DNA from 3 places in the Pseudomonas sp. P1_A1 genome. Region 2 is predicted to be linked to each of the others. Evidence: predicted binding sites of a transcription regulator. Region 2 holds the regulator's gene; each other region holds the start of a gene.
What was found. Region 2 encodes FliA, which starts transcription of late flagellar genes. Its sites were predicted from a motif close to CTAAAGTTTNNNNNNNNNNNGCCGNTAA; they were not measured.

Region 1: AC1D2Q_RS13455 (flagellar protein MotY) is a predicted target of FliA. The motif match lies at 2,179-2,206, and genes of this name have one in related genera.
Region 3: AC1D2Q_RS24145 (methyl-accepting chemotaxis protein) is a predicted target of FliA. The motif match lies at 1,613-1,640, and genes of this name have one in related genera.

The regions. Positions count from the first base shown of each region.
Region 1 covers NZ_JBFTZE010000007.1:270,138-274,416, reverse strand. The annotation lists gene AC1D2Q_RS13470 (peroxiredoxin) at 1-315, shown strand, start outside; gene rnt (ribonuclease T) at 392-1,069, opposite strand; gene pyrC (dihydroorotase) at 1,066-2,112, opposite strand; gene AC1D2Q_RS13455 (flagellar protein MotY) at 2,270-3,178, shown strand; gene AC1D2Q_RS13450 (argininosuccinate synthase) at 3,308-4,279, shown strand, end outside.
Region 2 covers NZ_JBFTZE010000010.1:195,532-199,810, reverse strand. The annotation lists gene AC1D2Q_RS17120 (chemotaxis protein CheA) at 1-950, opposite strand, end outside; gene AC1D2Q_RS17115 (protein phosphatase CheZ) at 988-1,776, opposite strand; gene AC1D2Q_RS17110 (chemotaxis response regulator CheY) at 1,798-2,169, opposite strand; gene fliA (RNA polymerase sigma factor FliA) at 2,337-3,077, opposite strand; gene fleN (flagellar synthesis regulator FleN) at 3,074-3,904, opposite strand; gene flhF (flagellar biosynthesis GTPase FlhF) at 4,021-4,279, opposite strand, start outside.
Region 3 covers NZ_JBFTZE010000020.1:11,392-15,670, reverse strand. The annotation lists gene AC1D2Q_RS24145 (methyl-accepting chemotaxis protein) at 1-1,571, opposite strand, end outside; gene AC1D2Q_RS24140 (16S rRNA (uracil(1498)-N(3))-methyltransferase) at 1,762-2,469, opposite strand; gene tatC (twin-arginine translocase subunit TatC) at 2,466-3,260, opposite strand; gene tatB (Sec-independent protein translocase protein TatB) at 3,257-3,688, opposite strand; gene AC1D2Q_RS24125 (twin-arginine translocase TatA/TatE family subunit) at 3,699-3,977, opposite strand; gene AC1D2Q_RS24120 (phosphoribosyl-ATP diphosphatase) at 4,000-4,279, opposite strand, start outside.

The DNA.
Region 1 (4,279 bases), on a different contig from region 2:
GGCCAGGTTCGTTACACCATGGCTGCTGACATCAAGCAGGAAATCATGAAGGCTTACGACGTTCAGTCCGCTGACGGCGTGGCTTTCCGTGGTGCGTTCCTGATCGACGACAAAGGCGTTGTCCGCTCGCAGATCGTCAACGACCTGCCGCTGGGCCGTAACATGGAAGAGCTGATCCGTCTGGTTGACGCTCTGCAATTCCACGAAGAGCACGGCGAAGTTTGCCCTGCCAACTGGAAAAAAGGCGACAAAGGCATGAACGCTTCGCCAGAAGGCGTTGCGGCTTACCTGACCGAGCACGCTGCTGCGCTGTAAGCCAGGCGTCCGGCAATAAAAAACCGGCCTCACTGAGGCCGGTTTTTTTATGGGCGGGATAAAACGGCGACCAGCCTCAGTCGTTGTAGTCTTCCCAGCCGCCCATCTGTTTCCAGCGATTGACGATGCCGCAGAACAGCTCAGCGGTCTTCTCGGTATCGTAGCGAGCCGAATGAGCCTCGCGACCGTCGAAATCGATGTCCGCTGCCTGACAGGCCTTGGCCAGTACGGTTTGACCGTAGGCAAGACCGGCGAGGGTCGCGGTGTCGAAGCTGGAGAACGGGTGAAACGGATTGCGTTTCATGTCCAGGCGCGCGACTGCCGCGTTGAGGAAACCCAGGTCGAAGCTGCTGTTGTGACCGACCAGAATCGCCCGTTTGCAACCGTTGGCTTTCAGGGCCTTGCGAATGCCACGGAAGATATCGGTCAGCGCCGCTTCTTCACTCACTGCCATGCGCAACGGGTGATCGAGTTTGATCCCGGTGAATTCCAGGGCCGCTGCTTCGATGTTGGCGCCTTCGAATGGCTCGACCCGGAAGAAGTAGGTGTGATCGGGGTACACGAACCCTTTTTCATCCATGGCGATGGTGGTTGCAGCAATTTCCAGCAGGGCGTCGGTGGCCGAGTTGAAGCCACCGGTTTCTACGTCGACGACAACCGGCAGGTAACCACGGAATCTGGCAGCCATTGGATGACGAGGACCACCTCCACCGCCTTGACCGTCCTGTTCGTCGTCGAAATGGTCTTCACTCACGCGTGTTCCTCCAGCAGGCGCCAGCGCAGTTTTTCACCGGCGCGCAGCGGGATAACGGTCAGCTCGCCAAATGGCAGGCTGGTTGGGGCGGTCCACTCTTCGCGGACCAGGGTGATGCGATCGGTGTTCGCCGGCAGACCGTAGAAACGCGGGCCATTGAGGCTGGCGAAGGCTTCGAGCTTGTCCAGCGCATTACGCTGTTCGAAGGCTTCGGCATACATCTCGATCGCGGCATAAGCGGTGTAGCAACCGGCACAGCCGCAAGCCGCTTCTTTGGCGTGCTGGGCATGGGGGGCCGAGTCGGTGCCGAGGAAGAACTTGTCGCTGCCGCTGGTGGCGGCGTCGAGCAGGGCTTCCTGGTGGGTATTGCGCTTGAGGATCGGCAGGCAATAGAAGTGCGGCCGAATCCCGCCCACCAGCATGTGGTTGCGGTTGTACAGCAGGTGATGCGCGGTGATGGTGGCGCCAACGTTGGCCGGAGCCGCGTTGACGAACTGCACGGCATCGGCGGTGGTGATGTGTTCGAACACCACTTTGAGCGTCGGGAAACGCTCGACCACGCGACGCATGTGCTCATCGATGAAGATTTTTTCCCGATCGAAAACGTCGATATCGCCACGGGTGACTTCACCGTGAACCAGCAAAGGCATCCCGACTTCGGCCATGGCCTCCAGTGCAGGGAAAATCTTGTCGATGCTGGTGACGCCAGAGTCCGAGTTGGTGGTCGCGCCGGCCGGGTACAGCTTGGCGGCGTGAATGAAACCGCTGGCCTTGGCCTCACGAATTTCTTCGGGCTGGGTGCGGTCGGTCAGGTACAGAACCATCAGCGGTTCGAAACGGCTGCCGGCCGGACGTGCGGCGAGAATCCGCTGGCGATAGCCATCGGCTTCAGCAGCGTTGCGCACCGGAGGTACCAGGTTGGGCATGATGATGGCGCGACCAAAGGTGCGCGCGACATCCGCGACGGTATTGGTCAACACGGCACCATCGCGAAGATGAATGTGCCAGTCGTCGGGACGCAGCAGGGTCAGGCGGTCGGACATGAGGGAATTCCAGGCGGGTCAAACTCAGGGGAATGCTACCGGAAAAGACTCTTCCAGGCACTCGCTATCAAGTTTTACGACAAGCTTCCGATACCCAACAGGCAGGCCGTGAATTTGTGTGTCGGTCTTTTTGTCGTAGAAGCCAGTGGAGCCTCCCGTGCGCCAGCGTTATTTAGCCTTGCTCAGTGTGTTTGCCAGCCTTCCCGCGATGGCGCTCACTTTCCAGACTCGTCTGGAGAGCATCGAGTGGACGGTCGAAGGTGACAAATTCGAATGCCGCCTGACTCAACCGATTACCGATTTCGGTTCGGGTGAGTTTGTGCGTCGCGCCGGCGAGCAGGCGACATTTCGTCTGAAGGCCTACAACTCAATGATTGGTGGGGGATCTGCGACTTTGCTGGCGGCAGCCGCGCCATGGCAGCCGGGGCGTGGCGACATAAACCTGGGGTCGGTGAGAATCGGTAGTGGCAACGTGCTGTTCAACAGCTCGCAAGTGCAGGCCGGGCGCCTGATCAGCGGGTTGATGGAGGGGCGCAGCCCGGTCGTTCGGCACTCATCGGGCGACGGTCGGGTGTCTGAAGTGCGTCTGCTGCCGGTCAAGTTCAGCAAGGCCTATGGTGACTATCAGGGTTGCGTGGCCAAGTTGTTGCCACAGAATTTCGAGCAAGTGAAGCAATCCGAGGTCGGCTTCCCGGGGGAGGGTATCGATCTCGATGCCAGGGCCAAGGCCCAGTTGCAGGTCATGCTGGAGTTCATGAAGGCCGATCCGACGGTCAACCACATTGAACTCGACGGCCATTCCGATAACAGTGGCAACCGCCTGACCAACCGTGAACTGTCACGACGCCGGGCGCTGGCGGTGATGGATTTCTTCAAGGCCAATGGTGTGCAGGAATCGCAGATCACCCTGCGTTTTCACGGTGAGCGCTATCCGCTGGCGCCCAACAACAATGCCGCCAACCGGGCGAAGAACCGCCGGGTTGCCGTACGCCTCGAACGGGTCGCACCGACCGAGAAACCTGCGCCTCAAGCCACCGCCGCCGCGAGCAGCGCGACGACCTCCTGAATCTGCTGAATTCGTCGCTCGCTCGACATAATCTGTCGCTTCGTCGTCATAAGCTGTCGCGCCTCTGTAAATTATCCTGCATGAGCGGTAGACTTGACAGCTTTCCGTAGAACCCCGTGGAGTGATGGCATGGCGGACGTAAACAAGGTCGTTCTGGCGTATTCCGGCGGCCTGGACACTTCGGTGATCCTCAAGTGGCTGCAGGATACATATAACTGTGAAGTAGTGACCTTCACCGCTGACCTGGGTCAGGGCGAAGAGGTCGAACCGGCCCGCGCCAAGGCACAGGCCATGGGCGTAAAAGAAATCTATATCGACGATCTGCGCGAAGAATTCGTGCGTGATTTCGTGTTCCCGATGTTCCGCGCCAACACCGTTTACGAAGGCGAGTACCTGCTGGGTACTTCCATCGCTCGTCCGTTGATCGCCAAACGCCTGATCGAAATCGCCAACGAAACCGGTGCTGACGCCATTTCCCACGGCGCGACCGGCAAGGGCAACGACCAGGTTCGTTTCGAACTGGGCGCCTACGCCTTGAAGCCAGGCGTGAAAGTGATCGCTCCATGGCGCGAATGGGACCTGCTGTCCCGTGAGAAGCTGATGGATTACGCCGAGAAGCACGCGATCCCGATCGAGCGTCACGGCAAGAAAAAATCCCCGTACTCGATGGATGCCAACCTGCTGCACATCTCCTATGAAGGCGGCGTGCTGGAAGACACCTGGACCGAGCACGAAGAAGACATGTGGCGCTGGACCGTCTCCCCGGAGAAGGCTCCAGACAAACCGCAGTACCTGGAACTGACCTACCGCAATGGCGACATCGTTGCACTGGACGGCGTCGAAATGACCCCGGCCACCGTGCTGGCGACCTTGAACCGTATCGGTGGCGAACATGGTATCGGCCGTCTGGATATCGTCGAAAACCGCTATGTGGGCATGAAGTCCCGTGGTTGCTACGAAACGCCTGGCGGCACCATCATGCTGCGCGCTCACCGTGCGATCGAATCGATCACCCTGGACCGCGAAGTGGCTCACCTCAAAGACGAGCTGATGCCTAAATACGCCAGCCTGATCTACACCGGTTACTGGTGGAGCCCAGAG
Region 2 (4,279 bases):
GGAGTCGCTACCGAAGCAACAGCAGAAGCAGTGCCCACTTCAGTGAACTTGCCCTTGCCATGCAATTCGTCGAGCAGCGATTCGAATTCATGATCGGAGATCAGGTCGCTACCGGCCGCAGCGGCGGTTGGCGCAGCCGGGGCTGGCGCCGAAGCGATTGCCGATTCCAGCGCATCGACCGCAAAGTTGCCTTTGCCGTGCAACTGGTCGAGCAGTGCTTCGAACTCGTCGTCAGTGATGTCGGAGCTGTCGCCGGCGGCTTTCGGAGCAGCCGGTGCGGCGGGCGCTGCGGCTACTGCATCGGCGGCGAACTGGCCTTTGCCGTGCAGTTGATCGAGCAACGACTCGAACTCGGCATCGGTGATTTCGTCACTGGCGGCTGCATCGGCAGCAGGCTGCGAAACAGGCTGCGCAGCCGCTACAGGCGCCTCGGCCTGGGCCTTGACGGCGTTCAGCGAGTCCAGCAGTTGTTCGAATTCGTTATCGGTAATGTCACCCGATTCGCTTTCAGCGACCGGTGCTTCAACCACTTCAGCGACCGGCGCCGGTGCGTCTTCCATTTGCGGCTCGGCCAGACGGGCCAGCGCCGCGAGTAATTCAGGCGTGGCAGCCGTGATCGGGCTGCGTTCGCGGACTTCGCTGAACATGCTGTTCACCGCGTCCAGCGCTTCGAGAACCACGTCCATCAGTTCCGAGTCGACGCGACGCTCACCCTTGCGCAGGATGTCGAACACGTTCTCGGCGATGTGACAGCACTCCACCAGCTCGTTGAGCTGGAGGAAGCCGGCGCCCCCTTTTACAGTGTGAAAACCGCGAAAAATTGCATTGAGCAAGTCCGCATCATCGGGTCGGCTTTCCAGCTCGACCAGCTGCTCGGACAGTTGCTCTAGAATCTCGCCGGCCTCAACCAGGAAATCCTGAAGGATCTCTTCATCGGCGCCGAAGCTCATTAAGGGGGTGCTCCTACAGGTCTAAAAACCCAGAAAACTAAAATCCAAGACTGGATAACAAATCGTCCACATCGTCCTGACCGGACACAACGTCTTCTCTTTTATCGGCATGAATCTGCGGACCTTCACCCTGAGAGAGATGTTTTTGTGGATCTTTTTCAGCCAGCATCGCCTCACGGTCATGTTCGATACCCGCAAAGCGGTCTACGTGACTGGCCATGAGTACGAGCTTGAGCAGGTTGCTTTCAACTTCGGTGACCAATTGGGTCACACGCTTGATCACCTGGCCGGTGAGGTCCTGGTAATCCTGGGCCAGCAGAATGTCGTTGAGGTTGCTCGACACGACGCGGTTGTCTTCACTGCTGCGTGTCAGGAAACCGTCGACCCGCCGGGCCAGCTCGCGGAACTCTTCAGCCCCGACTTCGCGACGCATGAACCGTCCCCAATCCGTGCTCAGCGCCTGGGCTTCGTCGCTCAGGCTGTTGATCAGCGGCGTGGCGTTTTCCACCAGGTCCATGGTGCGGTTGGCCGCGGCCTCGGTCAGCTTGACCACATAGGACAGGCGCTCGGTGGCATCCGTGATCTGAGACACTTCCTCGGCTTGCGGCATGTGCGGGTCAATCTGGAAATTGACGATCGCGCTATGCAGCTCGCGGGTGAGCTTGCCCACTTCCTGATACAGGCCGCGGTCACGGGTCTGGTTGAGCTCATGGATCAGTTGCACAGCGTCGCCGAACTTGCCTTTTTCAAGGCTGTCGACCAGTTCGACCGCGTGTTTTTTCAGGGTCGACTCGAAATCGCCCTGTGAAGATTCGTTATGCTCCATAGCTCCCCCGTGCGCAGTACATCAGCCAATGCGTTCGAAAATCTTCTCGATTTTTTCTTTCAACGCCTGGGCCGTGAAGGGCTTGACCACATAGCCGTTAACACCGGCCTGGGCCGCTTCGATAATCTGCTCGCGCTTGGCTTCAGCGGTCACCATCAGCACCGGCAGATGCTTGAGCCTTTCATCGGCGCGCACCGCACGAAGCAGGTCGATGCCGGTCATCCCGGGCATGTTCCAGTCGGTCACCAGAAAATCGAAGTTACCGCTTTGCAGCATCGGCAACCCGGTCAACCCGTCATCGGCCTCGGCGGTGTTGGTGAACCCAAGGTCACGCAACAGGTTTTTTATGATCCGCCGCATCGTTGAGAAGTCATCAACGATGAGGATTTTCATGTTCTTGTCCAATTCGACCTCCAAGCAGTCTTAAACGCGCCCAGCACCTGGACGCGCCATTTCAATCAATCCGGCAAAGCACTCAATGACTGTCTGGAGCACAACAGATCGAGACCGGTACGGTTCAACACCACACCAGCTCCATTCGCAGTGTCCCCACACTGCCTTCAGCGCGCTCGCCACTCCCCCAAACGCCCCCGCAAACGGGCCGCGCACTGGCTGTGTAACTGGCTGACCCGAGATTCGCTAACCCCCAGGACCTCACCGATTTCCTTGAGATTCAACTCTTCGTCGTAGTACAGCGCCAACACCAGTCGCTCACGCTCCGGCAAATTGGCAATCGCGTCCGCCAGCGCCGCCTGGAAGCGTTCATCTTCCAGATCGCGTGACGGCTCGAGATGAGCACTCGCGCCATCCTCATGCAGCCCTTCGTGTTCGCCGTCCTGCAACAGATCGTCGAAACTGAATAACCGGCTGCCCAGGGTGTCGTTCAAAATCCCGTAATAATCGTCGAGACTCAATTGGAGTTCGGCCGCAACTTCGTGATCTTTAGCGTCACGGCCGGTTTTAGCTTCAATCGAGCGAATCGCGTCGCTGACCATGCGGGTATTGCGATGGACCGAACGTGGCGCCCAGTCCCCCTTGCGCACTTCATCGAGCATCGCGCCGCGGATTCGAATGCCCGCGTACGTCTCGAAACTCGCGCCTTTGCTGGCGTCGTATTTGGTTGATACTTCAAGCAGGCCGATCATCCCGGCCTGGATCAGGTCTTCGACCTGGACACTGGCCGGCAGACGCGCCAGCAAGTGGTAGGCAATGCGTTTGACCAGTGGCGCGTAACGCTCGATCAGCTCGTACTGCGCGTCACGTGCCGACTTCTTGTAGAGGTTGTAACCGCTGGCTGTCATAGCACGGGTCCTGCCGTTTGTTGCACGAGGCGCTCGACGAAAAACTCCAGGTGCCCACGCGGGTTGGCCGGCAGTGGCCAGGTATCGACCTTCTGTGCGATCGCCTTGAACGCCAGGGCGCACTTGGAACGCGGAAAGGCTTCATACACCGCGCGTTGCTTCTGCACAGCCTTGCGCACGCTTTCGTCGTAAGGCACCGCACCGACATATTGTAAGGCGACGTCGAGGAAGCGATCCGTGACCTTGGTCAACTTGGCAAACAGGTTGCGGCCCTCCTGCGGGCTCTGCGCCATGTTGGCCAAGACGCGGAAGCGGTTCATGCCGTAGTCGCGGTTAAGCAGTTTGATCAGCGCGTAGGCGTCGGTGATCGAGGTCGGCTCGTCGCACACCACCAGCAAGACTTCCTGCGCGGCGCGCACGAAGCTGACTACCGAGTCACCAATGCCCGCAGCGGTGTCGATCACCAATACGTCGAGGTTGTCGCCGATGTCGCTGAATGCCTGGATCAGGCCGGCATGCTGGGCCGGGCTCAGATGAACCATGCTCTGGGTGCCGGAGGCGGCCGGAACGATGCGGATACCGCCAGGCCCTTGCAACAGCACGTCGCGCAGCTCACAGCGGCCTTCGATCACGTCGGCCAGCGTGCGTTTGGGTGTCAGTCCCAACAGAACGTCGACGTTCGCCAGCCCCAGATCGGCATCCAGCAGCATGACGCGCCGGCCGAGCTCAGCTAGAGCCAGGGACAAGTTCACTGACACGTTAGTCTTCCCGACGCCACCTTTGCCGCCGGTCACCGCGATCACCTGTACGGGATGCATGCTGCCCATGTTATTTCTTTACCTTGTCTTACTTAGACGGAGGCCACATTACTGGCTGCGCGTTCACCATCGGAACAATGCATGGCAGACCATCGATGTAGGTACAAAAAATGTTCATTAACACCTCAGCCAACCTGCTTGGTCGGGCTGTGGTAAATATCAGCGAACATGTCAGCCATGGCTTCTTCGCTGGGTTCTTCCTGCATTTGTACGCTAACGGCGCGGCTGACCAACTGATGACGACGTGGCAGATGCAAATCATCCGGAATCCGCGGACCATCGGTCAGGTAAGCCACCGGCAACTCATGACTGATCGCCAGGCTCAACACCTCGCCCAGACTTGCCGTTTCATCCAGTTTAGTCAGGATGCAGCCGGCGAGGCCG
Region 3 (4,279 bases), on a different contig from region 2:
ATTTCTTCGGTGGACTTCTGGGTACGCTGGGCCAGGCTGCGGACTTCGTCGGCGACCACCGCAAAGCCACGCCCGGCTTCACCGGCGCGAGCGGCTTCGATGGCGGCGTTGAGCGCCAGCAGGTTGGTTTGCTGGGCCACGGATTTGATCACGTCGAGCACGCTGCCGATCTTGTCGCTTTCGCGCTTCAGATCGCCCATGGCGGCAGTGGAGTTGCCGACTTCGAGGGCCAGGCGCTCGATCTGGGCGATGGCTTCGCCGACTACCCTGTCACCCTCGCGGGCCTGCTGGTCGGCGGCGACGGCGGCTTCGGACGCTTCCTCGGCATTGCGCGCGACTTCCTGCACGGTGGCGGTCATTTCGTGCATGGCGGTGGCCACTTGATCGGTTTCGACCTTCTGACTGTTGACCCCGGCGCTGGTCTGCTCGGTAACGGCAGACAGTTCTTCAGCGGCGCTGGCGATTTGGGTCACGCCGTCGCTGATGCCGCCGATCAGTTCCCGCAGGCTGACGACCATCCGCTGCAGGGTGCTTTGTAATTGACCCAGCTCGTCGCGGCGAGTGACCTCAAGGTTATGGCTCAGGTCACCCGAGGCGACACGTTCGACTGCCACCAACGTCTGTTGCAGTGGAACGACGATCTGCCGCGTGATGACCCAGGCGGCGAGCAAGCCAAATGCTAACGCCAGGACGGTCACGATGATCAGCGTGCTTTTCGCTTGGGCCGTCTCTTGGTCACGCTTGTCGGTTTGCGTGCGGGTCAGTTGTGCACTCAGGTCATTCAAGCGGATCTCTTGATCCACCATCTTCTTGAGGGCGGCGGCGCTGGCCACCTGCGCGTCGCGGAACTGGCTGACTGCGACGCGGTAGCCCTTGAGCGATTCGGTGGCTTGTTGCAGGTTGGCGGTGTGTTGTTCCGGCAGTTTGCCCGGAAGGCTTTCAAGGTTCTTCAGGGCGTTGTCGATGGCATCCAGCGCGGGTTGCTCGGCTTCGGCCTTGCCGCTGTAGGTATAACCGCGCACCTGGAAGCGTGCTTGCTGGAGCAGTTTGCTCAGCTCGACCACGCTGTTGAATTGAGTGACGCTGTCGCCTTGCAGCAAGGACTTTTCGACTTCTGTCACCTTGGCCACAGCGTTGTCGGCGGTGGCGCCGAGCTTGGATCGGGCCGATTCACGGTTCTGTGTCGCCTGATTCATGTCGGCAAAGGCGCGTTTGTACTCACCGAGGGCGGCCAGTTGTTGACTGAGCATTTCCTTGCTCGCGGGGAGCACAAACATTTTGAGAGCAACCTGTATGCCATCATCGAGCTTGCCCACGAGTTCGCTGACGGCTGCTGGACCTTGTTCGCCACGGCGCATTTCGTATTCGAGACGGGCAGTTCGCAAATCCTTGCCCAACTCGTTGAGATTGGAGATGTAACTCTGCTTGTCTGCGCGACTGATCACACTGCCCAGGCTATTCCAGCCAGTGAAGGTGATCAGGAGAGTCATGAGCAGCACGAGGCCAAAGCCGACACCCAGTTTGCGATTGACGCTTACGTTTCCCAGTTTCTCGGCTAGCCAACGGTACATGCTGCGACTCCCTCGGACCATTATTCGGTTTTATGGGGACTGTATCGGCAGGCAGACGGGAATCTGTAGGCGCCAAGGCACGATCCCGTAGGAGCTGCCGAAGGCTGCGATCTTTTGAACTCATTATTCTAAAAATCAAAAGATCGCAGCCTTCGGCAGCTCCTACAGGGGGAGGTTTGATCTGGGGGGGTTAGAACAAGCGCGAGAGCAACGCAGTGACAGCGGTTTCCACCCGCAGGATGCGCTCGCCAAGCTGCACCGGTTGCAGGCCGGCCTTGGCCAGCAGGTCGATTTCGTAAGGAATCCAGCCGCCTTCGGGGCCGATGGCCAGGGTCACGGGTTCGTCCAGGCCACGGGGGCAGGGCGGGTAATTGCCGGGATGACCGACCAGGCCGAGAGTGCCTTCAGTGATTGCTGGCAGGCGATCTTCGACAAAAGGTTTGAAGCGCTTCTCGATGACGACTTCCGGCAGCACGCTGTCCCGGGCCTGTTCAAGCCCCAGGATCAATTGCTCGCGAATCGCTTCAGGTTCGAGGAACGGTGTTTGCCAGAAGCTCTTCTCGACGCGATAGCTGTTCACCAGCACGACTCGTGGCACGCCCATGGCGGCCACGGTCTGGAACACCCTGCGGAGCATTTTCGGGCGTGGCAGGGCCAGCACCAGGGTCAGTGGCAGCTTGGCCGGCGGCGGCTGGTCGAGGGTGACGCGCAACTCGGCTTCGTCAGCGTCCAGACGCAGTACTTCGGCGGCCCCCATCAGCCCGCCGATACGCCCGACGCGCATGCTGTCACCCACTTCACAGCGATGGACTTCCTGCATATGGGTCAAGCGGCGATCGCGCAGGATCGCCCGGTCGGCCGCAATGAAATCGGCCTCCTCGAGGAGCAGCAGGTTCACGCTTGGGTCGCTGGCGGCTGGTCGTTGTGATCGTCAGCCGGTTTTTCGTCCGGGTGCTCACTGCGTTTGCTGATCAGGCTGCCGAACAGGACGCCGATCTCGAACAGCAACCACATTGGTACGGCCAACAGCGTCTGCGAGAAGATGTCCGGCGGCGTCAGGATCATGCCGACCACGAAGCAGCCGATGACCACGTACGGGCGGATTTTCTTCAGGTAGGCGACGTTGACCACGCCGATCCACACCAGCAGCACCACGGCCACCGGGATTTCGAACGCCACACCGAAGGCGAAGAACAGTGTCATGACGAAATCGAGGTAGCTGGTGATGTCGGTCATCATTTCCACGCCGGCCGGGGTGGCGGCGGCGAAGAACTTGAAGATCAGCGGGAACACCAGGAAATAGGCGAAGGCCATGCCGGTATAGAACAGCAGGATGCTGGAGACCAGCAACGGCACGGCGATGCGCTTCTCATGCTTGTACAGGCCTGGCGCGATGAAACCCCAGATCTGATGCAGGATCACCGGGATTGCCAGGAACAGCGAGACCATCATGGTCAGCTTCAGCGGCGTCAGGAACGGCGACGACACGTCGGTGGCGATCATCGTCGCGCCGGCCGGCAGGTACTGGCGCAGCGGCGTGGAGACGAAGGTGTAGATCTGCTGGGTGAAGGCGAACAACCCGGCGAAGATAATGAAAATCGCCGCTACACAGCGCAGCAGACGGGTGCGCAACTCGGTGAGGTGCGAGACCAGTGGCATGTGCTGGTCGTTTTCGGGGAGATCGCTCATGGGGCTCGCGGCGGCAATGTTGGGTCATGAGGGGCTGGCGCAACAGGCGCAGCCGCAGGCGGTACAGGCTCTACTGGAATGGCAGGCGCAGGTTCAGCGGCTGCAACCGCCGGCGTAACTTCAGCTGTCGGCGCATGAATCGTCGGTGTCGCCACAGGTTCCACCGGCGTTGGCTCCTGCTGAGTCGGCGTGAAAATCTTCCGCGCCTCCTGCTCCAGGGACAGAATGTGCTCGTTGTGCAGTTGCCGGCGAATTTCGTCGGCACCGATTTCACGTTCAACTTCCTGTTTGATCGCGTTGAAGCTGCGCTTCAGCCGCCCGACCCACAGGCCAGCGGTGCGCGCAGCGCCCGGCAGGCGCTCGGGGCCCAGCACCAGCAGGGCGACGAGGCCGACGAGCAGCAGTTCAGAGAAGCTGATACCAAACATTAGTCAGTGCTCACGAGTCTTTGCGGATCGGCTCTTCGACTTTTTGCGCCTGCACGTCGATGGTGTGCGGCGGGTTCACAGACGTTGTGGCCTGTGGCTGGGTCGGCGGAACCGGTTGGGCCGGAGTCGCAGTCGGGTCGGCCGGTTTCTCTTCGTCGTTCATGGCCTTGCGAAAGCCCTTGATCGACTCGCCCACGTCAGTGCCGAGGTTTTTCAGTTTCTTGGTGCCGAACACCAGCACTACGACAACGAGGATGACGATCCAGTGTTTCCAGTCAAAAATGCCCATGTTGCGTTCCTCTAATAATTATTCAGGCGGACGGACGCGAGGCTTTCTCGGCGTGTCCGGACAGACCGAAGCGACGGTCCAGTTCATCGAGCACAGCCTGTGGATGTTGCCCCAACTGGGCAAGCATGACCATGCTGTGGAACCACAGGTCGGCAGTCTCGTAGATCACATCGCTGCAGTCACCGCTGATGGCGGCATCCTTGGCGGCAATGATGGTTTCGACCGACTCTTCGCCGACTTTTTCCAGAATCTTGTTCAAGCCCTTGTGGTACAGGCTGGCGACATACGAGCTGTCGGCGGCG